One region of the Neobacillus niacini genome, then DNA from elsewhere that is predicted to be linked to it. Evidence: riboswitches for the same ligand, from Rfam matches in the RefSeq annotation. Region 1 holds a riboswitch; each other region holds the start of a gene.
The links. A riboswitch is a leader RNA that binds a small molecule or an ion and turns the genes downstream of it on or off. The one in region 1 is predicted to bind S-adenosylmethionine.
Positions count from the first base shown of each region.

Region 2: another riboswitch for S-adenosylmethionine. It lies ahead of ACN6MT_RS28655 (sugar ABC transporter substrate-binding protein); the one in region 1 lies ahead of ACN6MT_RS09915 (methionine ABC transporter ATP-binding protein).
Region 3: another riboswitch for S-adenosylmethionine. It lies ahead of ACN6MT_RS20735 (BMP family lipoprotein); the one in region 1 lies ahead of ACN6MT_RS09915 (methionine ABC transporter ATP-binding protein).
Region 4: another riboswitch for S-adenosylmethionine. It lies ahead of mtnW (2,3-diketo-5-methylthiopentyl-1-phosphate enolase); the one in region 1 lies ahead of ACN6MT_RS09915 (methionine ABC transporter ATP-binding protein).

Region 1 is NZ_CP183883.1:2,115,116-2,122,923, forward strand. Features, by position in the region: gene ACN6MT_RS09900 (thioredoxin family protein) at 1-302, shown strand, start outside; gene ACN6MT_RS09905 (hypothetical protein) at 433-792, shown strand; gene ACN6MT_RS09910 (O-acetylhomoserine aminocarboxypropyltransferase/cysteine synthase family protein) at 811-2,127, shown strand; SAM riboswitch class I at 2,251-2,355, shown strand; gene ACN6MT_RS09915 (methionine ABC transporter ATP-binding protein) at 2,504-3,529, shown strand; gene ACN6MT_RS09920 (methionine ABC transporter permease) at 3,522-4,187, shown strand; gene ACN6MT_RS09925 (MetQ/NlpA family ABC transporter substrate-binding protein) at 4,204-5,040, shown strand; gene sufC (Fe-S cluster assembly ATPase SufC) at 5,488-6,273, shown strand; gene sufD (Fe-S cluster assembly protein SufD) at 6,297-7,607, shown strand; gene ACN6MT_RS09940 (cysteine desulfurase) at 7,607-7,808, shown strand, end outside.
Region 2 is NZ_CP183883.1:5,835,377-5,843,184, reverse strand. Features, by position in the region: gene recQ (DNA helicase RecQ) at 37-2,160, shown strand; gene ACN6MT_RS28670 (formate/nitrite transporter family protein) at 2,279-3,070, opposite strand; gene yfkAB (radical SAM/CxCxxxxC motif protein YfkAB) at 3,263-4,381, shown strand; gene ACN6MT_RS28660 (MFS transporter) at 4,406-5,620, opposite strand; SAM riboswitch class I at 5,853-5,959, shown strand; gene ACN6MT_RS28655 (sugar ABC transporter substrate-binding protein) at 6,087-7,196, shown strand; gene ACN6MT_RS28650 (threonine/serine exporter family protein) at 7,308-7,808, shown strand, end outside.
Region 3 is NZ_CP183883.1:4,199,398-4,207,205, forward strand. Features, by position in the region: gene ACN6MT_RS20730 (ABC transporter ATP-binding protein) at 1-1,167, opposite strand, end outside; gene ACN6MT_RS20735 (BMP family lipoprotein) at 1,233-2,252, opposite strand; SAM riboswitch class I at 2,441-2,549, opposite strand; gene nadR (multifunctional transcriptional regulator/nicotinamide-nucleotide adenylyltransferase/ribosylnicotinamide kinase NadR) at 2,696-3,718, opposite strand; gene pnuC (nicotinamide riboside transporter PnuC) at 3,719-4,414, opposite strand; gene ACN6MT_RS20750 (NUDIX domain-containing protein) at 4,428-5,192, opposite strand; gene ACN6MT_RS20755 (DoxX family protein) at 5,394-5,768, opposite strand; RNA gene rnpB (RNase P RNA component class B) at 5,962-6,343, shown strand; RNA gene ffs (signal recognition particle sRNA large type) at 6,399-6,664, shown strand; gene helD (RNA polymerase recycling motor HelD) at 6,726-7,808, opposite strand, start outside.
Region 4 is NZ_CP183883.1:5,289,531-5,297,338, forward strand. Features, by position in the region: gene ACN6MT_RS25910 (1,2-dihydroxy-3-keto-5-methylthiopentene dioxygenase) at 1-407, opposite strand, end outside; gene ACN6MT_RS25915 (methylthioribulose 1-phosphate dehydratase) at 434-1,063, opposite strand; gene ACN6MT_RS25920 (2-hydroxy-3-keto-5-methylthiopentenyl-1-phosphate phosphatase) at 1,057-1,728, opposite strand; gene mtnW (2,3-diketo-5-methylthiopentyl-1-phosphate enolase) at 1,729-2,931, opposite strand; SAM riboswitch class I at 3,008-3,116, opposite strand; gene ACN6MT_RS25930 (pyridoxal phosphate-dependent aminotransferase) at 3,194-4,372, opposite strand; gene ACN6MT_RS25935 (carbon-nitrogen family hydrolase) at 4,488-5,270, shown strand; gene ACN6MT_RS25940 (ATP-binding protein) at 5,305-6,357, opposite strand; gene ACN6MT_RS25945 (thiamine pyrophosphate-dependent enzyme) at 6,532-7,808, opposite strand, start outside.

The DNA.
Region 1 (7,808 bases):
ATTGGAACCTAGATGAAATATCATCATTCTTAAATAGTCATTCATCTGGACTTATATACTTCTATACGCCTTTATGCGGTACTTGTCAGGTAGCGTCGAGAATGCTTCAAGTTATTGAAAATATGGTTGATGTAAAAATAGGGAAAATGAATCTGAACTTTTATCCGCAGCTGGCAGATAAGTTTCAAATTGAAAGTGTTCCCTGTCTGCTTTTTATTAAGAATGGAGAATTGGTTGAAATGATTTATGCATTCAACTCGGTTCCTTTCCTATATGAGAAAATTAAACAGTTGTTACTATAAAACAGATGCTGACGCGTCTGTTTTTTTAATTGTCATTTAAAGTAGAAATTTGTCGATGAGATTGTAAAGGAATCCGAGCCTGTTTACTTGAATATATAACAGAATGGAGTGTTAATCGGAGTGATGAAAAATGGAGGAAATGATACAGATTTTCATTTCTGCTATCAAGAAACGCGGTCACGTTCTCAAGTTAATAGAAAAATTAGATGGGCTAAAAATAAAGTTGGTATGTGATGGTCAAGAAAACTTCCTCGTTTTTCATGAGGGAGAGGTTACTTTATTCATTGATTATAACAGTAGGGCTGTTACATACGAAATCAGCGGTCAACGTGAGTCCATTTATGGCCTGCTTGAAGGAAAAGAGAAATTAAGAATTCTTATTAACAACGGACAGCTAAAAGTTAGAGCTCCATTTCGTACCATTTTACTTCTCGAATCAATCTTTTATTTAACCAAACCAGAGGAGCGCTATAAAAAATTTATTTCATAAAAATGAAGGAGTGTTAGTATGGGGGAAAATCAAAAGAATTATCGTTTCGAAACATTGAGTGTTCATGGAGGGTTAGCTCCAGATCCAGTAACAGGTGCACGAGCTGTACCTATTTACCAAAATAATGCCTATCAATTTAAAAATACTGAACATGCTGCAAATCTTTTTGCGTTGAAAGAGAGCGGATATATTTATACTCGGATCCACAACCCGACTACAACGGTTTTTGAAGAAAGAGTTGCCTTACTTGAAGGTGGAGTTGGCGCCCTAGCAGTTGCAAGCGGAATGGCTGCCATTACCTTGGCAATTTTAAATATTGCTGAAGCAGGAGATGAAATTGTTTCAGCTTCTAATTTATATGGTGGAACCTACAACCTATTTGCCGTTACTCTTCCGAAATATGGAATAAAGGTAAAGTTTGTAGATCCCGAAGATCCAGAAAATTTCCGTGCGGCTATCACGGATAAAACAAAAGCTGTGTTTGGCGAGACGATTGGTAATCCGTCTTTAAGAATTCTTGATATTGAAAAAGTAGCTGAAATTGCCCATGAAGCAGGAGTTCCATTAATTATTGATAACACTTTTGCTACGCCTTACCTTTGCAGACCGATAGAATATGGTGCTGATATTGTTATTCATTCTGCAACAAAATGGCTTTTGGGTAATGGAACAACAACAGGCGGAATTATTGTTGATGGAGGTAGGTTTGACTGGAATTCTCCGAAATTCCCCGGTTTTACTACTCCTGACCCAAGTTATCATGACTTCGTATATGCGGAAGCACTTGGTGCTGCAGCGTATATCGTTAAAGCACGCGTACAGTTATTACGTGACCTTGGACCTGCATTAAGCCCGCAAAATGCATTTCAATTCACCTTGGGTCTTGAAACACTTCACGTACGGATGAAAGAACATATTGCCAATACGAAAGAAGTTGTTGAATATTTAGTTAATCATCCCGCGGTAGAATGGGTATCATATCCAGGGCACAATTCTCATCCAGATCAAGATTTGGCAAATAAGTATCTGCCAAAAGGCGCAGGTTCTATGATTGTATTTGGAATAAAAGGTGGAAGAGAAGCAGGAGCAAAATTAATTGACTCTATTACACTATTTGCGCACGTAGCGAATGTAGGTGATGCAAAGAGCTTAATTATCCATCCAGCTAGCACCACTCATCAACAGTTGGATGCAGAAGGACTAAAGGCTGCAGGAGTTTCTGAGGACTTAATTCGACTCTCTATAGGCATTGAAAATGTAGAGGACCTAATTGAAGACCTGGAAGCAGCGATTGAGAAGGCTACGGGTGTTGCTTCTTTAAAGGCAAAAGCTTAATAAGTATTATCGAAATTTGTAGAAAATTCCGTTGACACCTTTTTTTATCCATGTTAAGATAATTTTTGTACTAAAATGATTGCTTTAATACATGAACGTATTAATTAAATACTGAATGATATACTCTTATCAAGAGAGGTGGAGGGATGTGCCCGATGAAGCCCGGCAACCGTCAATTTATTGAAATGGTGCCAATTCACACAAAGCGAATGCTTTGGAAGATGGGAGAAAGGTCTTTTATTTATAATGCCTTTCTGCCTATTGCAGAAAGGCTTTTTAATTTTTCTAATATAAGAATGTTTTTCTAAAAACAGTCAAACCCTATACTGAAGCGTTTTGCAATTATTATTTTATTGGATAAGAAGTAGGTGATGAAATGATTTCTATAAAAGATGTCCGAAAAGTTTTTCCTTCTAAACAGGGACAGTTAAAAGCTGTTGATGATGTAAATTTAGACGTTAAAGAGGGAGAAATTTTTGGAGTGATCGGATATAGTGGCGCTGGAAAAAGTACCTTAATCCGAATGCTGAATGGACTAGAGCTGCCGACAGAAGGATCTGTTACCGTTGCTGGCCGTGTTATTTCAAAAATCAAGGGCAGTGAACTTCGAAAAGCACGTCAAGAAATAAGTATGATATTTCAGCATTTTAATTTGCTTTGGTCAAGAACAGTTAGCGAGAATATCGCATTTCCTTTGGAAATAGCAGGTGTAGGCGGATCAGAAAGACAAAAAAGAGTAAAAGAGTTGATTCATTTAGTGGGTCTTGAAGGCCGAGAAAATGCTTACCCCTCCCAGCTAAGCGGAGGTCAAAAACAGCGTGTGGGAATTGCACGGGCACTGGCCAACAATCCAAAAGTACTTCTTTGCGATGAAGCAACTTCCGCCCTAGATCCTCAAACCACGGACTCTATATTGGATTTATTGGTAGATATCAATAAGAGGCTTGGATTAACAATTGTGTTGATTACTCATGAAATGCATGTCATTCGTAAAATATGTCATCGGGTCGCAGTTATGGAAAGTGGTAGAATTGTTGAGCTTGGACAGGTGTTAGAGGTATTTAAAAACCCTCAACAGCAGATTACGAAACGGTTTGTTCAACAAGTTACCGAGCCTGAAGAAACAAAAGAAACAGCTGAACATTTGTTAGAACGCTATCAATCAGGTAAAGTTGTTCAATTATCCTTTATTGGCGATTCAGTCGAGCAACCGTTAATCACGAATTTAATCCGTCAAAATAATGTTACAGTCAATATTTTGCAGGGGAAAATTTCGCAAACGCAAAGTGGTTCATATGGGACTCTCTTTATCCACCTTGATGGCAGTGAACAAGAGGTTAGCAAGGCAGTGGATTACATTCGCTCCCAGCAAGTCGGCGTGGAGGTGATTAGTAATGGCTAACTTTACAGAAATGGTAAAGTGGACTCAATTATTAGAAGCCACTCGTGAAACCCTTTATATGACTACTATCTCAGTCCTTATTACATTTATTTTAGGATTAGTACTAGGTCTGCTGTTATTTCTAACGGATAAAGGTAATTTGTGGGAAAACAGAGGTATAAATGTTCTTATTGCTGGATTTGTAAATATTTTTAGATCCATACCGTTCATTATCTTAATAGTATTATTAATTCCTTTTACTAAATTATTGGTTGGAACCATGCTGGGTGCAAATGCGGCGCTTCCTGCCTTAATTATTGGAGCAGCACCTTTTTACGCTAGAATGGTGGAAATTGCTCTTAGAGAAATCGATAAAGGTGTTATTGAAGCCTCACAATCAATGGGAGCAACACATAGCCAGATTATTTTTAAAGTATTAATTCCAGAATCTTTGCCTGCCTTAATATCAGGGCTAACCGTTACTGCTATTTCGTTAGTAAGTTTCACCGCAATGGCTGGGGTAATTGGAGCAGGGGGACTTGGTCATTTTGCCTACCTAGAAGGTTTTCAGCGCAATAGACCGCTCGTTACGTTAGTTGCAACAATTGCCATTTTAATTTTGGTTTTTATCATCCAATTTATTGGGGATTATTTTACAAAAAAAACAGATAAACGATAACAGGAGGAGTTAGATTATGAAAAAAGCATTTGGTTTAATTATCATTGCGTTAGTAGCACTTGCACTAACAGCTTGCGGTGGTGCTAAAGACGATACTGCTGATAAAGCAGGAGAAGATGGAAACAAAAAATTAGTTGTGGGTGCATCTGCTGTACCGCACGCTGAAGTGTTAGAGGCGGCAAAACCTTTATTAAAGGAAAAAGGGATTGACCTAGAAGTGCAAGTTTTTCAAGATTATATCCTGCCAAACGTAGCGTTAAGGGATAAAGAACTCGACGCAAACTATTTTCAAACACCAGGCTATTTAGAACTGCAAATGGAAGAAAATAAGGATTTTGATTTTGTAAGTGTAGGCGGAGTTCATAAGGAACCGATCGGTATTTATTCTAAGGAATACAAAAACCTTAATGACCTTCCAAAAGGCGCAAAAATTATTATGAGTGATTCACTAAGTGACCATGGACGTATCTTACCTATTTTTGAAAAAGAAGGATTAATTAAGCTTAAAGAAGGCGTTGGAGCAAATGCAAGAGTAGAGGATATTATTGAAAATCCCAAGGAGCTTGATTTCTCAACTCTAATTGAAGCAAAACTATTAGCTTCTTCTTTTGAAAGTGGTGAAGGAGATGCGGTCGTAATTAATACGAACTACGCATTAGAAGGCGGTATTGACATTGGAAAGTACGGAATCGCATTTGAGGGCGATGACGTTGTACCAGCAAACCTTGTAGTGGTTCGCTCAGAGGACAAAGACCGTGAGGAAATTAAAACCCTCGTAGAAGTTCTGCAATCAGATGAAATTAAAAAATTCCTCGAAGAAAAGTACCAAGGTGCTGTAATACCGGGTGAATAAGTTCTAGATTGAAAATTAGTCAAAAACGATACGAAGATAGATGGAGACCGGTGAAGATGTTTCACTGGTTTTCTTTTATCTATCACATTATATACATGAATCGAATGGGATAGGTAAAAATAGGTATCAAATATAATGTCGAAGTCTTGGCAAAATAGAGATAAATACGTTATAGTTTTATTCGTATGTGACTACATAAAGCGTTCACATTATGAATCAGTTTAGAATTATTATGTTACAAGTACATCTTGTCTGATTCTAATTCTCATTTGGAATGTATGGAGTGAAAATAAAATTTCTTTTTCCTTCATATAAAGTTATTACTGTTTATGAGTTGCTAACAGATTCTATTTGTTATAAGATTGTAATGAGAATAAAGTGAGAATAGAATTTTGGGCTAGTGTTTTAGGCTACAAGATACAAAACTATCTTTGCGGAGGTATATATATGGCTGGGTCAACATTAACGATCAAAGATTTACATGTAGAAATTGATGGGAAAGAAATTTTAAAAGGTGTAAACCTCGAGATAAAAGGTGGAGAAATTCACGCAATCATGGGACCAAATGGTACGGGTAAATCCACTTTATCTTCTGCTATCATGGGTCATCCGAAATATGAAGTAACTAGCGGTTCTATTATGTTAGATGATCAGAACGTCCTTGAAATGGAAGTAGATGAGCGCGCACGCGCAGGTCTATTTTTGGCTATGCAGTATCCAAGCGAAATTAACGGTGTAACAAATGCTGATTTCTTACGTTCTGCTTTAAATAGCCGTCTTGGCGAAGGAAATGAAATTTCACTTATGAAGTTCATTCGTAAAATGGATAAGCAAATGGAATTCCTTGAGATGGACCTCGACATGGCACAACGTTATCTAAATGAAGGATTTTCTGGTGGAGAGAAAAAGCGTAATGAAATCCTTCAATTAATGATGCTTGAGCCAAAAATCGCAATTTTAGATGAAATTGACTCTGGATTAGATATCGATGCATTAAAGGTTGTTTCAAAAGGTATTAATCAAATGCGCGGAGAAGGTTTTGGCTGTTTAGTCATTACTCACTATCAACGACTTTTAAATTATATCACTCCTGACTATGTGCACGTTATGATGCAGGGCCGTGTTGTAAAATCAGGCGGACCAGAACTAGCACAACGCTTAGAAGCAGAAGGATATGACTGGATCAAGCAAGAGCTCGGAATCGAAGATGAAACAGTTGGGCAAGAAGCGTAAGAGTTAGCGTTAGGAGGATAATCATGACAACAGAAACGAATTTATCATTTGATAAAGATTTTGTTCGTTCCTTTTCGAAAGAATTGAACGAACCTGCGTGGATGGAAGAATTGCGTGTGAAAGCATTAGAATTGAGTGAATCTCTTCCAATGCCAAGACCGGATAAAACCAAGATTGATAAGTGGAATTTCACTCAATTTGATACAACTACAGTAAAAAGTGAAACTTTTTCATCACTGGCTGAGCTTCCAGAGGAAGTAAAAGCTTTAATTGGTGACGAATCGACAACAAAAAATCTTTATATTCAACGAAATCATACCCCTGCTTACATTTCTTTAACCGAGGAATTAAAGGGTCAAGGCGTCATCTTTACAGATATCTTTACTGCAGTTCGTGAACATAGCGGTCTTGTACAAAAGTACTTGTTAACAGAAGCAGTAAAAACAGATGAACACCGTTTGATTGCCCTCCATGCAGCATTAATGAATGGTGGAGCATTCTTGTACATTCCTAAAAATGTTGAAGTTAAAGAACCAATTCATTCAATTTATTTACATGATTCTGCAGATGCAAACCTTGTAAACCATGTATTAGTTGTTGCTGATGATAATAGTGCGGTTACGTATGTAGAAAATTACCTGTCAACTTTAGAATCTGCTAATGGTGTCTTTAATATCGTAACAGAGGTCATCGCAAAAGCGGGTGCAAAAGTTCAGTATGGTGCTGTGGATACTCTTGCAAAAGGGATCACCACATATGTAAACCGTCGTGGATCAGCGGGAAGAGATGCACGAATTGAATGGGCACTTGGATTAATGAATGAAGGAAATACTATCTCTGAGAACACCACCAACTTAGTTGGGGATGGTGCCTATGGTGATACAAAAACAGTTGTTGTTGGACGTGGAGAACAGATTCAAAACTTTACAACAAAAGTTGTTCACTATGGGAAAAACAGTGAAGGTTATATTTTAAAACATGGTGTCATGAAAGATAGTGCTTCTTCTATTTTTAATGGAATTGGTCATATCTTACATGGTGCTTCTAAATCCAATGCAGAACAGGAATCTCGTGTGCTGATGTTGAGTGAAAAAGCTCGTGGAGATGCAAATCCAATTCTTCTCATTGATGAGGATGATGTAACAGCTGGTCACGCAGCTTCAGTAGGGCGTGTTGACCCTGTTCAACTTTATTATCTAATGAGCCGCGGTATTCCGAAAAAAGAAGCAGAACGTTTAGTTATTCATGGTTTCCTTGCTCCAGTTGTTAACCAGCTGCCGATAGAGGGAGTTAAGGAACAATTAACAGCTGTAATTGAAAGGAAAGTACGATAATGAATGTCCTTGATATTCGTCGTCAATTCCCTATTTTAGATCAGGAAGTAAATGGAAAACCACTCGTTTATCTTGATAGCTCTGCTACATCTCAAAAGCCTATCACGGTTATAGAGACAGTGGAGAGATATTATAAAGAAATCAATTCCAATGTTCATCGGGGTGTTCACACGCTTGGAACTAGAGCAACTGATGCCTATG
Region 2 (7,808 bases), 2.3 Mb from region 1:
TAAAAGACTAAATAGCAGAAGGGGGAGAATTATTTGTTGTTTGAAAAAGCTCAACAGTTACTGGAATCTCATTTTGGTTATTCATCCTTTCGAAATGGACAGGAGCGCGCTATCCAATCCGTTTTAGCTGGAGAAAATACAATTTGTGTTATGCCAACTGGCGGAGGAAAATCTATTTGTTATCAAATTCCTGCACTTGTTTTACCAGGTACCACGATTGTAATATCCCCGTTAATCTCACTCATGAAGGATCAAGTCGATGCCCTCGTTCAAGTAGGAATTCCAGCAGCTTTTATCAATAGCTCACTAAGTTACAATGAAGCAAATGAACGAATGTGGGAAGCAAAACAAGGAATGTACAAGCTCCTATATATAGCCCCCGAGAGATTAGAATCCCGTGAATTTATCGAGGATTTAAAACAAATGGATATTCCATTGGTTGCAGTTGATGAAGCCCATTGTATTTCACAATGGGGACATGATTTTCGTCCAAGCTACCGTCATATCCAGAAAATGGTCGATAGTCTGCCACAAAAACCTAATGTATTAGCGCTGACTGCAACCGCTACACCAAGGGTTCGGGAAGATATTTGCGAAACACTCGATATCGACGAAGAGAATTCAATCATAACAGGTTTTGAACGCGAGAATCTTACTTTTGCTGTGATTAAAGGACAAGACAGGCTTCACTTTATAAGAGATTACTTAAAGAAGAATGAAAAAGAAGCAGGTATCATCTATGCAGCAACTCGGAAAAACGTGGATCAACTTTACGAAAGACTCAAAAAGGGGAATATCAATGTTGCCCGGTATCATGCAGGAATGGGAGACGCTGAGCGCATACGTGAGCAGGACCGATTCTTGAAAGATGAAGCCTCCGTTATGGTTGCAACATCAGCTTTTGGGATGGGAATTGATAAGTCCAACATCCGATATGTCCTCCATTTTCAACTGCCAAAAAATATGGAGAGCTATTATCAAGAGGCAGGCCGTGCGGGACGAGACGGACTTGATAGTGAGTGTATCCTGCTTTATTCCTCCCAGGATGTGCAGGTTCAGCGCTTCTTAATTGATCAATCCAGTGATCGATCACGTATTCATGCGGAATTGGAAAAGCTGCAGCAGATGGTGGATTATTGCCATACAGAAAACTGTTTACAAGAGTTTATTTTAAAGTATTTTGGTGAAACAGAAACGGAGTCATGCAGACGCTGCGGTAACTGCCTTGATTCCCGTTCCAGCATTGATGTAACGAAGGAAGCGCAAATGGTAATGTCTTGTCTAATCAGGATGGGGCAGCGATTTGGAAAAACACTTATAGCCCAAGTTTTAACCGGTTCTAGAAATAAAAAAGTTATTGAACTGGGCTTTGATAAGTTAACCACGTATGGAATCATGAAGGAAAAAGGAACAAAAGAAGTCAGTGATTTTATTGAGTTCTTAATCTCACAAGAATTAATAGCCATTGAACAAGGTCAATTTCCGACCTTATATGTCTCTCCTAAAGGAAAAGATGTCTTGCTGGGGAATACCAATGTTCATCGCAGAGAAACCGTTAAAGTCAGAGAAATTTCAAAAGATGATCCATTATTTGAAGCTTTACGCGAGGTAAGAAGAGCAATAGCCGAAGCTGAAAATGTGCCGCCTTTTGTAATATTTTCTGATGCTGCGCTTAAAGATATGTGTACCAAACTGCCAATGACAAATGAAGAATTCCTAACGGTAAGCGGTGTTGGGGAACATAAGTTAAAAAAATATGGACTTGATTTTATCCAAGCCATTCGCGCATTTTGCGAAGCAAACCCTGAGCGAAAGCCAGAGAGAATGATAGCCGCTGCTCCCAAAAAACCATCAAAAAAGTCAGTTGGAGATTCTCACTTAGAGACGTTTCAGTTGCACCAGCAAAACTTATCCATAGAAGAGATAGCAGAAAAAAGAGAGTTGGCACTAAGCACCGTTGAGAGCCATTTAATTCAATGTGCTCAACAAGGAATGGAAGTAGATTTCACTGTGCTTATCCCTGCAGAGTATATTCCGTTGCTTGAGGAAGCGGTTAAACAGGTTGGCAGAGACCGTTTAAAACCGCTTAAAGAACACTTACCAGAAGAAGTTAGTTATTTTATGATTAAGAGTTATTTATATTTTTTAAGTAAAAAGTAAATAGAATGAAATTATTTTTAGAATATTCGCAAATTACTTGTCGTCTGCCGTGTTAATTTGTTGATATTTCCCGGGAATTTGTCGATAAAGAAACAGCCGTATGAAAATCATACGGCTGTTATTGTTCTTTATACTCATCTAAAAAAGGCTTATTAACAAAATGATACATCCAGGCCATTAATATGCCTCCGCCAATCAAGTTACCAATGGTTACTGGTATTAGATTATGGAAAACCCCGCCCCAAGAGATTGTTCCCGGATGGTTTAGCACTAAAGCTATGGCAAATGTACACATATTGGCAATGCTATGTTCATATCCGGAAATAAAAAAGCAGAACACAAAAAGCATCATCGAAAACATCTTTGGCCCGTCGCCTTTTAGACCCATTGGAATAAAGAAAGCTAGACAAACGAGCCAATTACATAGAATTCCTCGAAAGAACAATTCCATTGTCGGAACCTGCATTTTCTTTTCCACAACACTCAACAAAAATCCATTAACGGATGATTCTTCATAAAGACCTGTTGTGAAAATTAATAGTGCGAATACTGCTGCTCCTAAAATATTTCCAATGTAGCTGCTAACCCAGAGCTGGGTTACTTCTAACCAAGCCATTTTTTTTCTGAGGGCTGCATAGGTATAATAAAAAGTATTACCAGTAAACAAATCTCCTCCCCCGTAAGCGATTAAAATTATCGCTGACCCAAAAGTGAGAGCAGCCATCGGGTAGGCAAAAGGAGAATGTTCCAAATAAAAGTAGTTTCCAGTCTTAAATGCAACAATTACACCAAAACCGATAAACATACTTGCAAGCATTGCTCTTAAAATATATCGTAACAGGCTTTGTCTAAAGATTTTTACCTTCTTTAAAGCCAGTTTTTCGACTTCGCTTAAGAGTGGCATTTCCATTTTGTGTATCACCATCCATAAATAACAAATTCTATCTTTTTAGTCTCAATCATATTACATTAAATTATGCATGTATAGAATAATAGATAAATTACTAACATAAGGTTTTTAAAAAAGCATTAAATTATCCATAAGAACCATCTATCAGCTATAATGAAGTGGTTTTTCTAATACTGATTTAAGGAGTTTACTATGTCTCAATTGAAAAAAATCACCCCTGAATATGATCCCTGGGAAGCTTATAATGATATAAAGCAATACGGAAAACCGGTGCTTACCAATATTGAATTCACGACAACTCACCTTTGTAATATGCGCTGTGAGCATTGTGCAGTAGGTTATACCCTTCAAACAAAAGACCCCGAAGCAATTCCACTGGATTTGCTATTAAATAGGTTAGATGAAATTCCAACCCTTCGGTCCCTTAGTATTACAGGCGGCGAGCCGATGCTTTCGCTGTCCTCTATAAAAAATTACGTAGTGCCAATCTTAAAATATGCTCATGAGCATGGTGTTCGGACGCAGATTAATTCCAATTTAACACTCGAATTAGCGCGTTATGAATTGATTATTCCTTATTTAGATGTTTTACATATCTCGCATAACTGGGGAACAGTGGATGATTTTGTTGAGGGTGGATTTGCCAGGATGGCAAACAAGCCTAATTACAAACAACGTGAAAAGTATTTTGCTAGAATGGTAGAAAACAGCAGGGAGTTAGTGAAGGCCGGTGTAATGGTATCTGCAGAAACCATGCTAAACAAACGTACCTTGCCGCATTTGGAGAAGATACACCGCCAAATTGTTGACGAAATGCTCTGTCAGCGTCATGAGGTTCACCCCATGTATCCGAGTGATTTTGCTAGTAATCTAGAGACGTTGTCACTGAATGAAATAAGGGAAGCTATTCATCATCTTTTAAATATTCGTGATGAAAACGTATGGATGCTTTTTGGGACACTGCCTTTTTATGCTTGCAGCCATAAGACAGAGGATTTAGAGCTTTTATCCAGACTTTATAAAAGCCGAAAGGTAACGGTCAGAAATGACCCTGATGGCAGGTCCCGTCTTAATGTTAACATCTTTAATGGTGATATAATCGTTACCGATTTTGGTGATACGCCGGCATTAGGGAATGTGCTAAATACCAAGCTCACCGACGCGTATGAAAACTGGCAATCCTCTGTCATCTCTAAGGAATTGAGTTGTCATTGTCCAGCTGTATCCTGTTTGGGTCCTAATATTTTAGTTAAAAATAGTTATTATCAGGATTTGGATTTTTCCATTCTCCAAAACAATATAAGCAAATAAAAAAAGCAGGAGCTCCTGCTTTTTTTATGCTGTATGTTTCACAAGGTTTGGGTGTTTATGCATTGAGATAGATAATATGATTCCGCTGATGATTAATAATGCACTCGTGCTGATAAATACAGCAGAAAATCCTAAATAACCTGAAATAAATCCGCCCAACATTGGACCAACGATATTTCCAAGGAACCTTAAACTAGTGTTATAACCTAGAACTTCACCCTGCATGGCGATGGGTGCCTCTTGTCGTATATACGCAATACGGACGGGAATAATTCCGCCAATCGCGATTCCAAGTATAAAACGAATGATTACTAATTGCCAATAATCGGTGACAATTGCTCCAGGAAGATAGATGATTCCAGATACAAAAAGCAGAATCACAAGAATCTTAATATATCCGTGTTTATCTGCAATTTTGCCCCAATTTCTTGACATTAGCAAATTACCTAACCCAGCGGCTGAAAAAGCTATACCTGAGTAAAAGGCTATATTTGTGTGCCCGTGGAGTTCTGTAACAAATAAAGATAAAATGGGCTGAATGCTAAAATGGGCAATCTGAACTAATGCAGAAATGAGTAAAACAGTTAATAATACTGGATTTCTAATTATATGTAATATTACTTCCTTGCTGCTATAATGTGATTTTGCACCCTTTTTCGGTTCAATTTTGTACTCCTTTGTTGCAAAAACCAGCAGACCCGAAACAAAAATAGCAATAGAAGTCCACTTAAAAGTCAAGGAGTATCCGAGTGAATCTGCTAATACGCCGCCAAGCATTGGCCCGAGAAGGGATCCTGTGATACTGCCTGTTTGTAATGTACCAAGTACCCTTCCTGCTATTTCCTTTGGGGTTTGGGTAGAAATAAAAGCTTGTGACATTGGAATAAAACCTGTAAAAAACCCCATCAACAGCCTTAAAAGGAAAAGCTGCCAAACGGTTTGCACATAGCCCATTAGAAATATCGAAAACGCCATTCCGATGCCTGAAATTATCAGAACTTTTTTTCTGCCGAAACGGTCGCCAATTTTCCCCCATATGGGAGAAAAAATAAAGGCGGATACAAATGTAACGGCAAAGGTTATTCCTGACCAGTGTTGAACGTATTTTTCAGAAAAGTCTCCGAAGGTCTCTATGTACAACGAAATAAAGGGCAGAACCATCGTCATACTGCCGGCAACAAAGAAGTTTGCGAACCACATGATTACAATATTCCGTTTGGCCATTTCTGAATTAGTCATGTCCGTCCACTTCTTTCTGAAAAATATTTCGCTTTCCTAAATATAATAATAGCGAATTTTTAAAATAATGACAGTAATATGGCCTGTTGTGTAACATCTATTACATGCAAAAGTAATATGGTATGGCTACAAACTAATTATTCTATTAAAAATATTTAGATAATACTATTGACAAATTGTTAATAGGAGATTAAATTTAGTTTAATACTTTAAACAAGTAAAATAATACGTTCTCTTATCAAGAGTGGCAGAGGGACTGGCCCGATGACGCCCAGCAACCGTTCCGTTGGAATTGGTGCTAAATCCTGCAGAACAAGTAATTGTTTTGAGAGATAAGAGAGGAGTAGTCCTTCTTTTTGTGATGAAACCTCTCTTTTCTGGAGAGGTTTTTTGTTTTATTACAGAAACCCTCCTAGGAGCAACGTTGGTAGGAATGCACGTAAAACAAAAAAGGGGAGCTTTTAACATGAAAAAGAATTTATTTAAGAGCACGTTTGTATCTGCGATTGCAGCCACACTATTGCTTACAGGCTGTGCTTCTGGGGGAGAAACAAAGCAGGCGACCGGAAATACAAAAATTGAGGGAGTTCCAGAAGTTTTCTCAAATGGTGAGCAGCCAAAAATTAAGGTAATTCGAAAAATCGGCGGGGACGATCATACAGCTCAATTCTTAGCTGGTGCTAAACAAGAGGGTGAAGCGCTTGGTTTCAAAGTAGATGTGTTTACTGCCAATGGAGATACAGCAAAATTTCATGACGCCATTAATCAAGCGTTAAATCAAAACTATGATGGATTTATTATTTCTCATGGTGATGATGATGCTACGATCAATGATGTTAAAAAAATCGTGGAAGCTGGAAAAAGTGTTGTGGCATTTGACTCTAATGCAAACCTAACAACGGTGGATGGAGTTACGCTAACATCACAGGATGATGAAGCACTTGCGACGCTGGCACTTGATCAATTAGTGAAAGAAACAAATGGTGAAGCGAATATTGCATATTTATGGGTGGATGGATTCCCGCCAATGGTTCGTAGAAATAAAGTTTACCAGGATGTATTGGAAAAGAACCCAGGAATCAAGGAAGTGGAGCGGTTTGGTGTGGCTTCTGCTGACACAAGCACTCAAACACAAAATGCAGTTGCGGCTATGTTGAACAAATATCCAAAAGGTAAACTGGATGCCATTTTTGCAACATGGGACGCTTTTGCGATCGGTGCTGCGCGTGCACTTAAAGAAGCTGGAAGAGAAGAAGTTAAGTTATATGGAATTGATGTCTCAAATGCGGATTTACAAGAAATCCAAAGAGATGGCAGTGCTTGGAAATATACAGCAGCGGTTGATCCAAAGTTAATCGGAGCTGTTAACATGAGATTATTAGCGAAGAAACTTGCAGGAGAAGAAACTCCACAAACGTTCGATCTTGAAGCATCATTAATCTCACAAGAAGATCTTCAAAAATCAAAAGAACCTGTTAATATGGTAAACCTGGCTGATATTATTCCGGGCTGGGGTCAATCTGCTGCCTTTGAAGAGGAATGGATGAAGAAGTTAAAAGAACATTATAAAAAATAACCTATTATGACGCCTGCCTATACGGTTGGCGTCTATTTTATTGATAAACAGAAAGTTTTTGATTAAACTTAGGAAATCATATTAAGAAAGAGTAATAGTGGTGAAGGATTGATGGAAAATGAAAAAACACGTACATATGAAATAATGGAAGTTTGTTTGCTTGCGGGGAAAATTATGCTCCAAAGCGGAGGGGAAACCTATCGAGTTGAGGATACGATGATGAGAATGGCCGCTGCTTTTGGAATTGAGAATTCGCACAGTTATGTAACACCGACAGGAATTATTTTTTCTGCAGAAGGTGCCGAGCCGACCAAAACGAAGTTGATTCGAATATTAACAAGATCAACTGACTTGAAAAAGGTGGCCATGGTAAATAGTATTTCACGGAGGATTAGTAGTGGAGAATTAGATCTAGAATCAGCTCTAACACTTCTAAAAGAGCTTGATTCATTAAATGTGACCTTTCCATTTATGGTTCAGGTTGCGGCAGCCTCGATTGCAAGCGGCTGTTTTATGATTATGTTTAGGGGTGAGTGGATCGATTTTATCCCAGCCATGTTAACTGGAGGAGTAGGGTATTTCGGTTTTTTATACTTTCACCGATATATACCA
Region 3 (7,808 bases), 2.1 Mb from region 1:
AATTTCAAAACGGTCAATCCATCCTTTAAGAAGCTCGCGGAATCCATTTAGTCGAATGAAGGAAGAATGATTGAAGGTTTTCTTTCGATAATACCCCATTAAACCTGTTTCTTCGACAGTCGCTTCCTTCGCCGCTCCCCATAGGTAACGGTCTTCAGGAATATGGGCAAGACCCGCACTTCTTCGATTTGCTACAGATGTGCCATCCAAGATTGTCTCCCCTAAGCGAATACTGCCATTATCGATTTTTCTTAAACCTGTAATCGCCTGGATTAGTTCGGACTGACCATTCCCTGAAACCCCTGCAATTCCGACAATTTCTCCACGGTGTACGGTTAAAGAAAGATCATCCAAAATGGGTTTCTCCTCTTTCCCGCCAATGGTGAGGTTGTCGACTACTAGAAGAGGTTCACCGTCCAATTGGACTCGCTCGGTAAGCTTTTGGAGCTCACGTCCAACCATCAAGGTAGCTAACTGTTCAACATCTGTATGTTGTTTTAACACATTTCCTGTCACCCGGCCATTTCTTAGCACGGTAATTTGGTCCGCTACCTTCATTACCTCTGGAAGCTTATGGGTAATAAGAATAATACTCTTGCCCTGAAGTGCTAAAAATTCAATGGTTTTTAAAAGTTCCTCAACCTCAAGAGGCGTCAACACCGCTGTAGGTTCGTCGAGGATAATAATATCCGCACCCTGATATAACACTTTTAATATTTCAATCCGCTGCTGCTCCCCTATCGAGCAGTCCCCAGCTTTTTTCAATGGATTCACATTGATTTTATACTGATTGCTTAGTTCCTTTACTTTTTCGGCCGCAGCTTTTCTATTAAAGAAACCATTCCGTTTCGGTTCATGACCAATAACAATGTTTTCTGTTACAGTAAAATCAGAGAATAACATGAAGTGCTGATGGACCATACCAATTCCATTTTCAATCGCCTCGAGCGGTCCCGAAAATTTGACGTTCTTACCATTAAGTATGATTTCCCCGCTGGTCGGCTGTTCAAGTCCATAAAGCATCCGCATTAGGGTCGTTTTTCCGGCACCATTTTCGCCGACAATGGCCAAAACCTCTCCTTTTTTCAAATGTATTGAAATCTTGTCATTCGCAAGAAACTCACCGTACTTTTTGGTCATTTCCTTCATTTCTAACACATAGGTCATGGTTTGCCCCCCTTTAAAAATCGAAACCGACTACATCATTGTGCAGTCGGTTTACTTTTTTCAGATTAATTGCTCAGTGGATTTTTGATTTCTCTTTTTCCAGATACAATTTCTTCGTGAAGTGCTTTTACTTGGTCAATCACTTCTTGTCCAACAAAGCTGTTAAGCGGAGTTTTGCTTTCATGTGTTACATATGTTAAGCCAACGCCCTTTTCCTTCAAGCCATACTCGACCACACCAGATTTAAAATTGCCATTTGCAAATGCTTTTATCGTTTCATAGGCAGCAGCATCTGTTCCTTTAAGCTGTGACAGAACTACGTGCTCAGGATCTACCTCAGTACGGTCAACGTCTTGACCTGATGTAAAAAATCCCTTTTCTTTTGCTGCTTCAAATACTCCTAGATCACCGACTGCAGCAGCCCCTGCCACGAAGTCTGCTCCTTTAGAAGCTTGTAATAAAGCTAATTCTTTTGCCTTCGCAGGATCTGTAAATCCTCCAACGTAGTTTACTAAGAACTCCGCGTCTGGATTGGTTTCCTTCAACCCTTGTTCAAACGCAACTGACCATTTTTTCATAAGTGGAATATCCATTGCTACTACCATACCCACTTTGTCGGTTTTGGTAGAAAGACCTGCTGCAGCTCCAAGTAGGAATGCCGCTTCGTGCTCTCTGAAATTTACACTTTGAACATTTGGAAGGTCTACAACGGTATCAATAATCGCAAATTGACGATCCGGATTTTCTGTTGCTACCTTTTTCAATGCATCCTCAGATTCAAATGATGAAGTAATGATTAAATCGTATCCTTCTGCCACAGCTACGCGAAGGTTTTCTTCGATTGCTGAATGATCAGTAGATTCGATTGTGTTCAATTCCACTCCAAATTCTTCTGCTGCTTTTTTTGCACCTTCATCCATTTGCTGGAAGAATGGGTTAACCCCAATTTTCTCAGGCAGAACAAGTGCGATTTTCTTCTTATCCTCTTTGTTTGACGAAGTATCTTTCCCAGATGATTCTTGTGCCCCACATCCTGCTACAAGCAGGACTAAAGCTAGTACGATAAGTGAAAGTAGTTTTCTCATGATGTTCCCCCTGTGTAATATTTCGTTTTTATTACTATTTGTCTACTAATTTACTAAAAAAGTTTAAATATAGCAATACAAAATCGAACATTTTTTAAATATTTTATTTTAATGTTCGTGTTTTGCTGTTTCGGCCCATAAAAAAAACCTCTTCCGAAAGATAGGAAGAGGGTTTATGACGATACTCTTCCTTATCTTTCAGAACGAACTCGTTCTGTAGGATTTGGCACCATACTATATAAATATAGCGGTTGCCGGGCGTCATCGGGCCAGTCCCTCTGCCTCTCTGGATAAGGTAAACGATATGTATGAAACGTAAACATTATAAACATCATAACAATAATAAAAACTAGATTTATTATATTTTAAAAGTTTTAAAATTACAATACTTTTTAAATAGTAAAAAAACAAACTGCTTTTCAACAGTTTGTTTTAGTGGAGAATTATTGCTGCAGCAATTTTTCAATATGTTGTATGGCACCTTTAAGCCGTCTCTCATAATCACCCATCAAGATCTTATAGTCAATATCATGCTTATTTAATAAATCCTTTAGGTGCAGATTGTTTTTGTCCCTAACTTTCTCATCACCGTGAACACGCAAGCCGTCATCCACCCATTTTACATCGGGCTCCAGGAAAAGCCATAGATCATAATCTTGTAGTTTTGCGATTTCATCAAGGATCGGCTGATCTGCTTCATTATATAGATGGGAGTAAAATTGAGTTACGATGGCTTCGGTGTCGATAAACACAAGCTTATTTGCTTTTTCAATTGCTTTAAATTCTTCCATCTTATGCCCATAAGCAATTCGTTGATAATCTTCTTTCACCATAATTCCGTCGCAGCCGCCTAATTCTTCACATAAAGACCGCCCATATTCCTCGACATAGGTAGTGTTATAGATTTTGGCAAGGTTTCGAGTTAAGGTTGATTTCCCACAGCTTTCTGTCCCAATTAACACAATCTTTTTTATAAAATAAGGCCGAACAATATCAGGAATAAACTCCCAATGTTTAAAGACACCCTCGTTACGAATGGTTGTAGCTGAGATGTTTACTTGTGAGCGCGTGGGATCAATCAGTTTATGCTTTGCACTAGGATATAATTCTTTAAACATCTCATTATATTCATGCTCTGAACTAAACACGTAACCGATTGGCTTTCCAATTTCTCTTTTTATGAATTGTGCTCCCTCTGCCCAATTGTAATTGTCGTTATCTTGATCATCTTCAATACTGATTACTTTTACATTCGGCATATCTTTGGTTAATTGCGAAAGCCAGCGTAACCGGATTTGAGCTGGAATATAGTTCATTTTTGTATTCTTACAAAGCTCTCTGTCTCGTAATTCGCTATGAGATAAAACAACATACAGTTCATCCACTATCGTTGAGGCGTGAACAATGGCATAAACATGACCAAGGTGCAGGGGCAAGAATTTTCCTCCGATAAACCCAATTGTCATTTAAGCCGCCTCCTGAATTTGTTTGATTGATAACTTTCTCCAGTTCACATAGCCGTAAATGCTATTGACCAGAAATGCTGACCACATGACTAACATGGAGACATCATTTCCACCTTGAGAGATAAGTGCACCCAGCCATAAGAAGATCGATAAGACATTGACTGAAATCCATAAGAGCCATTGTTCCGTATACCGTTTCAACATCAAAATTTGTGCTGCAATCGATAAAACATTTGTGGCTGAATCCGTCCATACAAGATTGCCGCCTAGGTATTTTAAGAAAAAGCCATATCCAATCGTAAGAATGAGGATCGATAACAACGTATAGAACCAGCCGGTTTTTGTAAGACTTTTTACCATGACATCTTCCCCTTTTACACCCTGTTCGGTTTTGTTCTTTTTCCACAAATAGATTCCGATAAATTGTACCGGAAAATAAAACAGCGCATTTAACATCACTTCACCGTAAAGACCATAGCCATATGCGATATAGGCGTAGGTTAATGTTTGGACAATCCCAAAATAGTAATTAGCGATTTTCCCCTTAGCAACCAAAACGACGCAAAGCATACCGCTTATAGATGAAATAAAGCCTAGTAGTGAGTCTGACCAAGCAAAGAACAAGTAAATGTTAATGAAAGTAAAGGTTAACAACCATCCTATTTCAAATCGCGTCCAATTCTTGAATATCCCCATTTGTATCTCTCCCCTAGCCTTTTAATTTATTTCTATAAACAGAAACAATTGGTTGATAATCGGTAAACCGGTACAGCTGCGCTGGTGTTTTTGAATAGGCATTTGATTTCTTTGGTTTTCCGTTTTCCAAAACCGCTTCAATAAAGGGCAGTGTGGGTGCTTTCCTAAAAAATGCGGCATCGGTCGAGATGGCTGGATCATCCAATACGGTTAATAAAACGCCTTGCAGCTCTGATAACACGAATACTTCCGGAAGGAAATGTTTTGCAAGTGTGGTGAGGGCCATATCCTTCTTAATAAACCATAGGGCGTCATCAATAATGCTGCGATGGTCGAATGCAAGATTAAGGGCTAGAGCCTCTTCCATAGAAAAGAGTTGAATATCTTGAGCATCATAAGTAGTTTTGCGGTTCTTTAAGGAAGATTCATTCGCTATGACATAATGAGCATTTGAGATAATCCAGCCTCTTTTGTCCCGACTTGGGGAATCATAAACGCCAAAATGTTTGATTCGCAGTCCATCCACTCCTGTCTCTTCCTTAAGTTTGCGTTCTGCAGCTTGTAATGCAGTCTCATCAGGTTGAACGAATCCACCTGGCAGTGCCCACTTTCCTGCTTCAATATTGGGGTTTCCTTCATGATCCTGCTCACTTCTTTTAATCAGCATAATCTTCAAACTTTTTATGGGTGGTCTATATTCCCCATTACTTTCCGATGTTATGGTAAAGACAGCAATATCACTGGTGTAACCATCTGGTGTTTGAAATTTGTTTCTCATATTATTTTTTCACCTCGTTTTAATTAACAATTTGTTAATCGTTAATTAAAATATATTCCAAAATTTGTTTTTCGTCAAGTAACAAATTTATGTGCGAATCCCCGATATACGTTCCAAACCGACCTTGCAGGGTTTAGGGAGCATCAAAAATAGCCTAGAGTCAGTTTCCCCTAGGCTAAGAATTTTTAGTTAGTTTTTGTGTTACCAAGTCCAATTCGTGATGGAAAGTAACATTAAAGCAGCGGCTGCTAATGCAATATTCTTTAGAAATTGATTCATCTCGCCTACTCTGGCGTTCTGATCGGTTTCTTTCCAGAAATTATGCATCATGAAAGCTGAAACAACGAGGAAAATTACTAATAAGTAAAGCCCCCATTCTACCCAGTATGCTGTGAGGATACTTAATCCTCCTGCCAGGAGCATTAATCCGGTTACCACAACAGATAGTCCTGGTGCTGGTACTCCCTTATAGGATGCATACTGCTTCAAACCTTGAAATTGGATGAAATGATTTAGACCTGAATAAGCAAAATAAAGACCAAATACTGCCCGACCAACCAGCCATAGCCAATCCATTCAGACATCATCCTTTCATGAGGTTACTAACTTTCTCTCTATATATATACATTAATTTGTTTAAATATTCGTTCACTTCAGGATTTTCGTTATGATGACACCCAAAATTAACCACCTCTGGAGAGACCCTCCTAATGACTATAATCCATTCACATGATATAGTTATAACCGTAGTCGAGAGACACAAACATGAAATGGTGAGTAATCGCGGCTCATGTATAATGAGTTGAGGAAAGTCCAGGCTCGCCCGGTGCTGAGACGCCCGGAGTGTTCGTGCCATCTGCAAAGGTGGGCAGCAGTATTTACTGCTGACGGCGGGGAAATGATGCTACGTCCATCATGGATATGCTCTTAGTACCCTGAAAGTGCCACAGTGACGAATTCTTCTGGAAACGGAAGAAATGGAACGGGTAAACCCCGCGAGCGAGCAACCCAAACTTTGGTAGGGGCACCATCCTGAGGGAAATGAACCAAACGGATGGATCGGTCATTTTTGACTGATAGTCATATGATTACACCTGTTGTGCGAGATTGGCATCGTTTGAGCACGAAGGAACAGAACCTGGCTTACAGCCATTTCATGCGCCAGCTTTATAAATATAACATAAGTAATAGTCTAGCCTATACATACCGTGCTAGACGGGGAGTTGGCGGTGCCCTATTACCCGCAATCCGCCATAGCGGGGTTGAACTCCTGCCCGAGGTTTGAACATGTAAGGTCTGCCTTGTAAAAATAGTGTTGAAAAACTGGGTCCTGCGCAATGGTACCTATGAATCTGGTCAGGTCCGGAAGGAAGCAGCCATAAGTAGTCACTACTATGTGCCGCGGGTCAGCCTAGTTTGAGCTAGTCTTTACAAGTAACGCTTGGTTGTTCTCATCAGAGGCAGGTGCACGGTGTTACATATACGAAAAAATAGTGACAGGTTCCATTCAAATTTGAATGGTGCCTGTCACTATTATTTTATATCCAAATGAGAAATGTTTACTTTTTCTAATAACAATTGTGATGGTTCGGCCGCATATAAATACAACTTATGCATCGGTCTTGTCATCGCTACATACAATAATTTAATATCCAACTCTTCTTCACGATACGCTTCTTCCAAAGCTACGATCAGGACGGCATCAAATTCCAATCCTTTTGAAAGGTAGGATGGTACGATGACGACACATCCTTTTTTCATATCTTCTTTTTCTTCTAACAGCTGAATTGGCAGATCGCTTTTCTCGAGCATTTTAAATATTCTCAAGCACTCATTGTCGTTTTTTCCAATAATCGCTATGGAGTTGAGCTCTTGCTCTTTCAGTAATTGAATATCTTGTTCGAGTAATCCTTTTACCTGTTGAAGGTTGGAAGGATCCATTTTTGTAAAGCGTGGTTTGTCTCCATGCCGAATGACCGGTTGTACAATTGGCAAGTCTTTGCCCATAATGGAAAGAATCTCATTCGCTAAATGCATGATTTCAACCGTTGTTCGATAACTTTTTTGTAAGGCATGATAATTCGCATTTGGAAAAATTTCCGTAACTAAAGGCTCCCAGCTGTCCAATCCTCGATAGGAATGAATCCCCTGCGCTAAGTCTCCCACAATCGTAAACAAATCTGTTTCAAAGCCTTCCTTCATTGCTGCAAATTGGAAATAGCTGTAGTCCTGTGCTTCATCGATGAAAACACTCTTCATTTTGTAGGGTTCATCAATGCCCTCAAGTTTCGCTTTCATATAAAATAATGGAGCTAAATCCTCAAGTTCCATTGCCTTTTTGGCAAAGACCTTTTGATTATAGAGGCTTAGTTTCTTGCAATCTTTTTCTGTGAGCGTGTGTGAATATTTGTGTAAAAGTTCTGGCGATGTCATCAATTCCTTATATAAGGTAAAAATATCTTTTCTTACGAAAGGATCCATATAATTCTTGATAGCCGCCTTTGACTCCTGCTCTACTGTACGAATTCGTTTTTCTTTTGTATCCATGATGGTGACGACTTTTTCTCTTCTTTTATCTGCGTCCATCCTAGTACTGTATAGCGCCTTTTCTAAAGC
Region 4 (7,808 bases), 2.8 Mb from region 1:
ATTAAATCTCCTGGATTAAGATGAACTTCGAAAAACTCACCGTCTTTTCCTTGGATTACAAACACTCCATGACCACTTACGATAAAACGAACTTCATCATCCGTATGGTGGTGCTCATTTTTGAAGTTTGTTAGCAAGGTATCTAAATTTGGAGTATTATCAGACAATGAAATGATATCCTGCGCTTTATATCCTCTTCTAGCAGAAATATCTGAGATTTCAGTTGAAAAAACATTTAGGATTTCATTTTTTTCTTCATCACTTAAAAGATACTTTTCAACAAGCGTAGCTGGAAGTTTTGTAATATCCCAATTTTCATAAATTACATCTTGTGTTGCTAGGAAACTTGCTACCTCTTCTTGATTTTGAATTTTGTCTTCTCTATTTTGAAATGTAATATATGCCATTATCTGATCAACTCTCCCCTATTAATTTATACAACTTTAAATAACTGGTATGGCTTATGTTCTAGTAAGCGTAATTGGTATTTAAATAAAAACTCAGAAGCCTCAAGAATTTTTTTTGCCTCAAATGCATCTCTTCCCCATACAGTGATACCATGATTACGGATTAATACAGCACCCGAATCTTCTTTAATATGCTCAGAAAATGCATGTGCAAGCGTTGGGATATGAGCATAGTTTTTAATAATTGGAATCGTCAGCACTGCGTCCTCTTCCCATTTGTTGAAAGCCTTAATCAGCTCCTGCCCCTTAAACGTCACCTCACCCTGATTACCATAAACCTCTGATATTACATTATTATCTATGGTGTGAACATGGAGACTACAGCCTGCTTTGGTTTTACGATAAATTTCGACGTGAAGCAGCGTTTCTGCAGAAGGCTTTAAGTGAGTTTCTTCAACTGCATACCCAAATTCATCTACTAACAAAAAGTCCTCTTCTGTACGTTTGCGTTTATCCTTACCACTCGCGGTAACCAGAAATTGCAGAGGATTATCACTTACCTTAATAGCAAGGTTGCCGCTTGTTCCCATAAACCAATCGCGCTCAGCTAGTTCATCCTTTATATCTGCTAATTCCAGCCATTTTTCTTTTAACATGATGTCCTCTTCACCTCAATCTGATCTTTAATTTCTTCTATACAATCATAAAAGGTAGTAAACCCTTTATAATTTAAACCCCATTCAGAACATTTTTTCTCCAGTAGATCTCTTGCCAGCACGAAATTTGCTTGTTTAGCCGCTTCAAGATCGGTTACGGAATCACCGATTACAATCTTATAGATATCTCCATCTTTATTTAGCTTACGGATAATACTAGGCTTGCAGCACCCGCATTCATTTTCACATAAAGAATCACAGGTATACGGCCATAGGATTTTTATATTTTCCCCTGAAAAATCGCTGTGGTTACAATAAATCCCTTCAAACGGACCGTATTTTTCAAGAATTGGATAAACAAAGAAATCAATTCCACCGCTGACAATATACAAAGGGATATTCTCTTTTCTTGCAAACTCCACAAATTCAGAAAACCCTTCTCGTATCCTGGCGTTTTCGATGGCAAACTTTGTAATTTCTTCTTTTTTGCTGCTTGGTAATTCTGCAAATAATTTACCTACACCTTCACTAATGGAAATCTCTTGTGATAAAATTTGGTCTTTAATTTGCTCCCAATTAGGTGGTGCAAATTTTTTCATGATTGCTATGATGTTATCACTCTCGGTAATTGTCCCATCAAAATCACAGTAGATAACAGGCTTCATCTATACTGACACCTCTTGATTTCCCCATAACTGCAATGCACTCTTAAGCTCTGGGTAAAGATGGGCACCTTCGGCTAGTGTTTTCCCCTGAAGATTTACTTCAATTGCTTGGCGGAATGCAAGTCCGCCGCCGCGGGCACCATTTGGATGACCATGAACGCCGCCTCCAGCGTTAATAACAGATTCAATCCCAAAGTCCCGAATCAAGAGTGGCACTAAACCTGGATGTATGCCTGCTGAAGGGACAGGAAACGACCGCTTTATAGTGTCCGCTTTGATTAATTCTTCTGCAATAGAAATAGCAGAGGATTTCTCTAATGCCACTGTTCCATATGGTGATGGAAATAGCGACAAATCAGCACCAGCAAGTCTAAGCAGCTTACCTAGTAATAAAGAATGAGAGAGGCCATACTGGGAAGATGATGTTAACGCCCCGCTTACAGCAGGATGAGCCATTAATGGCAATGCAATTTGATCATCCTCGCGTAACTCCTGCAGAACGTCCAATCCATAGGCAAAAACATTAAAAAGTAACAAGTCTGCACCAAGCTCTTTTGCTTTCCGTGCTTTGTCCTTCAATTGTGATGTTCTTCCTGTTAGATTTACCGCATACAAAGTGCGATGTCCGGTTTGTTCAAATACTTCCTGTAACACTTTTTTGCCTTCTGAAATTCTTTTTTCAAACGGAGTCAGCTCATTTTCAAAAAGAATTTCGTCATCCTTTACGAAATCAACACCACCAAGAGCCTGCTGCCTTAATTGCTCTGTTAGGAAACGAATATCCTTCCCAAGAACTCCTTTAAAGATGCTCATTAATAGGGGGCGGTTAAAAACCCCAAGTTTTTCTCGTAACCCTTCAATCCCAAATCTGGGTCCAGGAAATTTACTTTTTAATTCATTGTCAAACTGTAAATCTATTAATTTTATTTTTCCGTCTAATGAAAGTTTTCCAAAAACGGTAGTCAGAATAGCAGGAATATCATTAGAGAAATTAATCGTTGGATATGCTATACGGATTATCGACTGTTCCTCATTTATTCCCTCAGTCGATACTACTTTGCCCTTGTGCTTGCGTAATTGACTCTGTTCTAGTTCAGGTAAGTTCGTCCATGAACCGACAGTCAAACCTAAAGCAATTTCCTCAGCTTTTTTTTCTAGATTTTTTTCACCATGAACTAGGTAGGTAGCTATTAATTCAGTCAATTTTACTCTTCCTTTCTCAAAAAAACATAAAAAACCTCTTCCAAAAAAGAAGAGGTTAGCATCGCAAACTAACATCTTCTCATCTTTCAGCTTGTGCTGCAAGATTTAGCACCGTGCCTAACATAAATGTTAAGTCGGTTGCCGGGCTTCATAGGGCTTTTCCCTCCGCCTGCTCTCGATAAGAAAACGATCGTATTATTTATTGTTATCACGTTGATAAACTATATTTTGCATTATCCCAAGAATCACATTTTTTGTCAATCTATTTTTTGAATATTTCTAACTCACTAATTCTTCTAACCGCTTCACCTAAACGCTCCTCACTTGTGAGCAAACCAACCCGGACATAACCTTCGCCTAATTCACCAAATGCAATCCCAGGTGCCACAGCAATATGTGCTTGTTCCAGTAAGAGATCGGCAAATTCAGTTGATGTAAGTCCGTCAGGAACCTTTAACCAAGCAAAAAATGACCCCTTCGGCGCTGTCACATTCCAGCCGAGAGAACGAAGTCCGTCTATTAAGACATTTCTTCTGCGCTCATAGAGATGATTCAGTTCTCGAACACACTCCTGCGAACCGGTTAACGCTTCTCTTGCAGCTTCCTGAATGCCGCCAAATATGCTGCAATATAGGTGGTCTTGTAAAAGCTCAATGGCTGAAATAACACTGCTATTGCCTACAGCGAATCCGACACGCCACCCCGCCATATTGTAGGTTTTCGAAAGAGTATATATTTCAATCCCAACTTCTTTTGCTCCATCAATTTGTAAAAAGCTCAATGGCTTTACTCCATCAAACCCTATTGCCCCATATGCAAAATCGTGTACCACACAAATATCATTAAGGCTTGCAAGTTTGACCGTTTCCTCAAAAAATTCCTTCGTGGCTGCAGCTCCTGTTGGATTGTTCGGGTAATTAAGGAACATTAATTTAGCTCTTTCAATCGCCTCTGAAGATAAATCATTATAGTCAGGCAGGAAATTATTAGCTTCCCGTAACGGCATCATTACCATTTCTGCTTTTGCTAAAGCTACCCCAGATAAGTAATCTGGATAACCAGGATCAGGAACAAGCATTGTGTCACCTGGATCTAATAAGCATTGCGGAATTTCTACTAAACCAGCTTTACCTCCAAACAAAATGGCTACTTCCTTGTCAGCATCAATCGTAACGTCATATTCTCTTTTGTAAAAATCGGCGGCTGCCTGCTTTAAATAACGGTGTCCCTGAAAAGGGGAATACCTGTGATTTGCAGGATTAGCAGACGCTTCCTGCATTTTTTTCACGATATGATTTGGGGTAGCCTGATCGGGATTACCTTGTCCTAAATTGATTACATCATAGCCTGCTTCAATGTATTTTCCTACCTTTTTAACTAAAGAAGCAAAAAACTGTTTCGGAAGATTGTTTAAAATTTGAGATGTTGGAAATTGTTTCATCATATCACCTGCTTTAATTAGTACATTTTATTGTTGAATTCTAGTCACAAATGATATAACTTTTAAGACAGCTTGTAAAGAAAAAATTCCGAAATTTCAAATGAGGTGAAGTTAAGTGAAATTTAAAATAACATGTTTGCAAATGGACATTGCCTTTGGAGACCCAAATAAAAACTACCAACACGCAGAAAAACTTATCGAAACAGCAATGAAGGAAAATCCAGATATTATTGTTTTACCGGAGTTATGGACAACAGGGTATGATTTGACACGACTTGATACAATTGCAGACAGAAATGGTGAAGAAACCATTGATTTTTTACAGAAAGCAGCGAGGAAATATCAAGTTCACTTTGTTGGAGGTTCAGTGGCAAATCGAAGTGATCTAGGAGTTCAAAATACCCTCCTTATTATTGATAATGAAGGTAGGCTTGTACATTCATATAGTAAATTACATCTTTTTAAATTGATGAATGAACATCTTTATCTAGAATCAGGTAAGGAGAAAGGGTTATTTGAATTGGATAGCCGTACTTTTGGCGGAGTAATTTGCTATGATATTCGTTTTCCTGAATGGATACGTGCACATACCGCAAACGGAGCGGAAGCTTTATTCGTTGTTGCAGAATGGCCTGCTCCACGTTTATCGCACTGGAGATCACTGCTTATAGCAAGAGCAATTGAAAATCAGTGTTTTGTCATTGCTTGCAACCGATCCGGTTCCGATCCAAATAATGAATTTGCCGGACACTCGATAATTATTGATCCTTGGGGAGATGTTATTGCTGAAGCAGGAGCAAGTGAGGAGATATTGTCTGCAGTAATTGAGTTAGACCTCGTAAAAGATATTCGAAGGCAAATCCCTATTTTTGAAGATAGAAGGCCAGATCTATACTAACAAAAAAACCACTTCCTTTATTGGTAGTGGTTTCCTATACTTTAGCTAAATGATTCAATGGTATCCTAATCTTAAATAAGGTTCCTATCCCTTCTTTACTCTCTACTTCAATACTTCCATTATGTTCTTCGATAATTCGATAACTTACCATCAATCCAAGCCCCGTACCTTTTTCTTTGGTCGTGTAAAACGGCTCCCCAAGCTTTTTTATTTTATCAGAGGGTATTCCCTTTCCTTGGTCACAAATCGATATCTGTATAAATTGGTCATTGATGGTACTTATCGAAATCTTAATTACTCCGCCGTTTGGCATGACCTCAATTGCATTTTTAATAAGATTTATAAAAACCTTTTTTAATTGGTTTGGTTCACAATTAACGTACTCTAATTTATCTTCATAATGAGTATGAAATTGAACATTATATAGTACCGCTTGTGCACTTAATAAATCCACTGTTTCCCTCATTATTTGACAAATATCCTTCTCTTCATACTTGGTTTCTTGAGGCTTTGCCAAAATTAGGAATTCATTAATAATAGAGTCAATTCTCGCTAACTCTGAGGTAATGACATCATAATACATAGAGTGCTCGGCTTTAATACTAGGCTCTAGTAATTGAATAAACCCTTTCAAAGCAGTCATTGGATTTCTAATTTCATGGGCAATTCCCGCAGCAAGCTCACCAATAAGGTTTAGTCGGTCAGATTTCCTCAACTGCTCTTGCATTTGGGCCTTTTCAGTTACATCTGTAATAACAGTGAGATTCAATCCATCGATAATTCCGCGCTTTGTAGAGTAATCAAAATGTCTTACTACCCCGTCAGTCCCTTCAATCACCATGGATGAACATTGTTTACCATTATTTGTTACCTGCTTAAAATGATTAATTATTTCCTCACTTAAGTGACAAAATAAATCTAGTACAGAGCGTCCTGCCATTTTATCTTTTGAAAGTCCAAATATCCTCATGGCAGAACAATTGGTATCGACAATTTTATACATGTCATCCCATAAAATAAGTCCGTCCATGGAATCTTCAAAGATCCTTCGGAATTTTTGTTCGCTTTTAAGCAATTCCTTTTCCATTAAAACACCAGCCTCATGAAACCAAAATAAGGTAATTATATTTATCCTATATTCTACATTATAATAGAAAATCCTTTTTACTTGACAGAAAAATAATGACATTGTTAGGTATTCTGATTGGGAAAATCCAAAAAAGGTAAAGCGAAATAATGATCCGCTTTACCTTTTTATCAATTAAAGGAATGGATTTTCGTGCTTTGCTTTTAGACGCTGCCATCTTTTATCTACTTCTGCCTCAAATTCTTCTAAGATAGAGTTGTTTTCTTCTTTTAGCAGATGTTTTGTTTTACCCATATATTTTAGCCATTCAGAAATAGCTACTCGTTTATTTTTATCTTCCGGGTTGTAAGTAATGCTTGTAACCCCCTGTTCGACCTCATACAGCGGGAAGAAGCAAGAATTTACGGCCTGTTCTAATATCGTTGCCCCATAGCGGTCTTCCGATTTCCAATTAAGCGGACAGGTAATAAGAATTTTCCCATAAACTGTTCCTACATTCTGTGCATACCATTGTGCTTTCGCACCCTTTTTTATTAAGTCTTGCGGGAACGCTTCAGCGCCTGTAAATACGTAAGGAATATTGGTTGCCGCCATAATTTGCGCGGTATCTTTATGATGGAATCCTTTTCCCTTTTGTGCCTTACCAACACCAGACGTACTTGTCATATGACCAATTGGTGTAGAATAAGACATTTGAGAGCCTGTATTCATATAACCCTCATTATCATATTCAAGCATAATTAGCTTATGCCCACGTAGTGCTGTACCTATAGCAGAACCCATACCGATGTCCATACCGCCATCACCGGTAATCATAACAAACGTCGCATCATCAGAAACCTCAATTTCACCGCGGCGTTTTAATTCAAGGAATGCTTCTAATGTTCCCGATAACGTAGCAGCACCATTTTGGAATAGATTATGAATCATCGTTTGTTTATGGGAACTGTGCGGATAAGAGGTCGTCGTTACATATGCACAGCCTGTTTGGAATAATGTAACGATATCCCCTTCTATTCCTTTAAAGAATAGTTCCAGCCCAGCAAAAATACCACAGCCTGGACATGCTCCGTGCCCTGAGGCAATTCGCTTCGGTTTAGTTGTCAGTGCACGAAGCGGAGGTATTTTCACTTTAAGTTTATTGGTTTCTTCATCCATTTTTACTTCTATTAAACCAGAATTATACACATCACCGTGCTGCGGTGTGATTACAGGCTTAAGGATTTTCTCCGGATTGCCCGGTACATGACCGTAATAATCAAATGGCTTTTCAGCGAATCCTTTTTCCATCGCTTCAATGGTCATATCGAAGAAATTTTCAGCATCACTTGCGTAGAAATCTTTACCTCCTAGACCAAAAACACGGCTAAGAACAATCGTTTGATTATTTCTGTCTTCTTGGAGTGCTGATTTTACTTCATGAGTTAAGTTAGGACCATTAGCACCATATG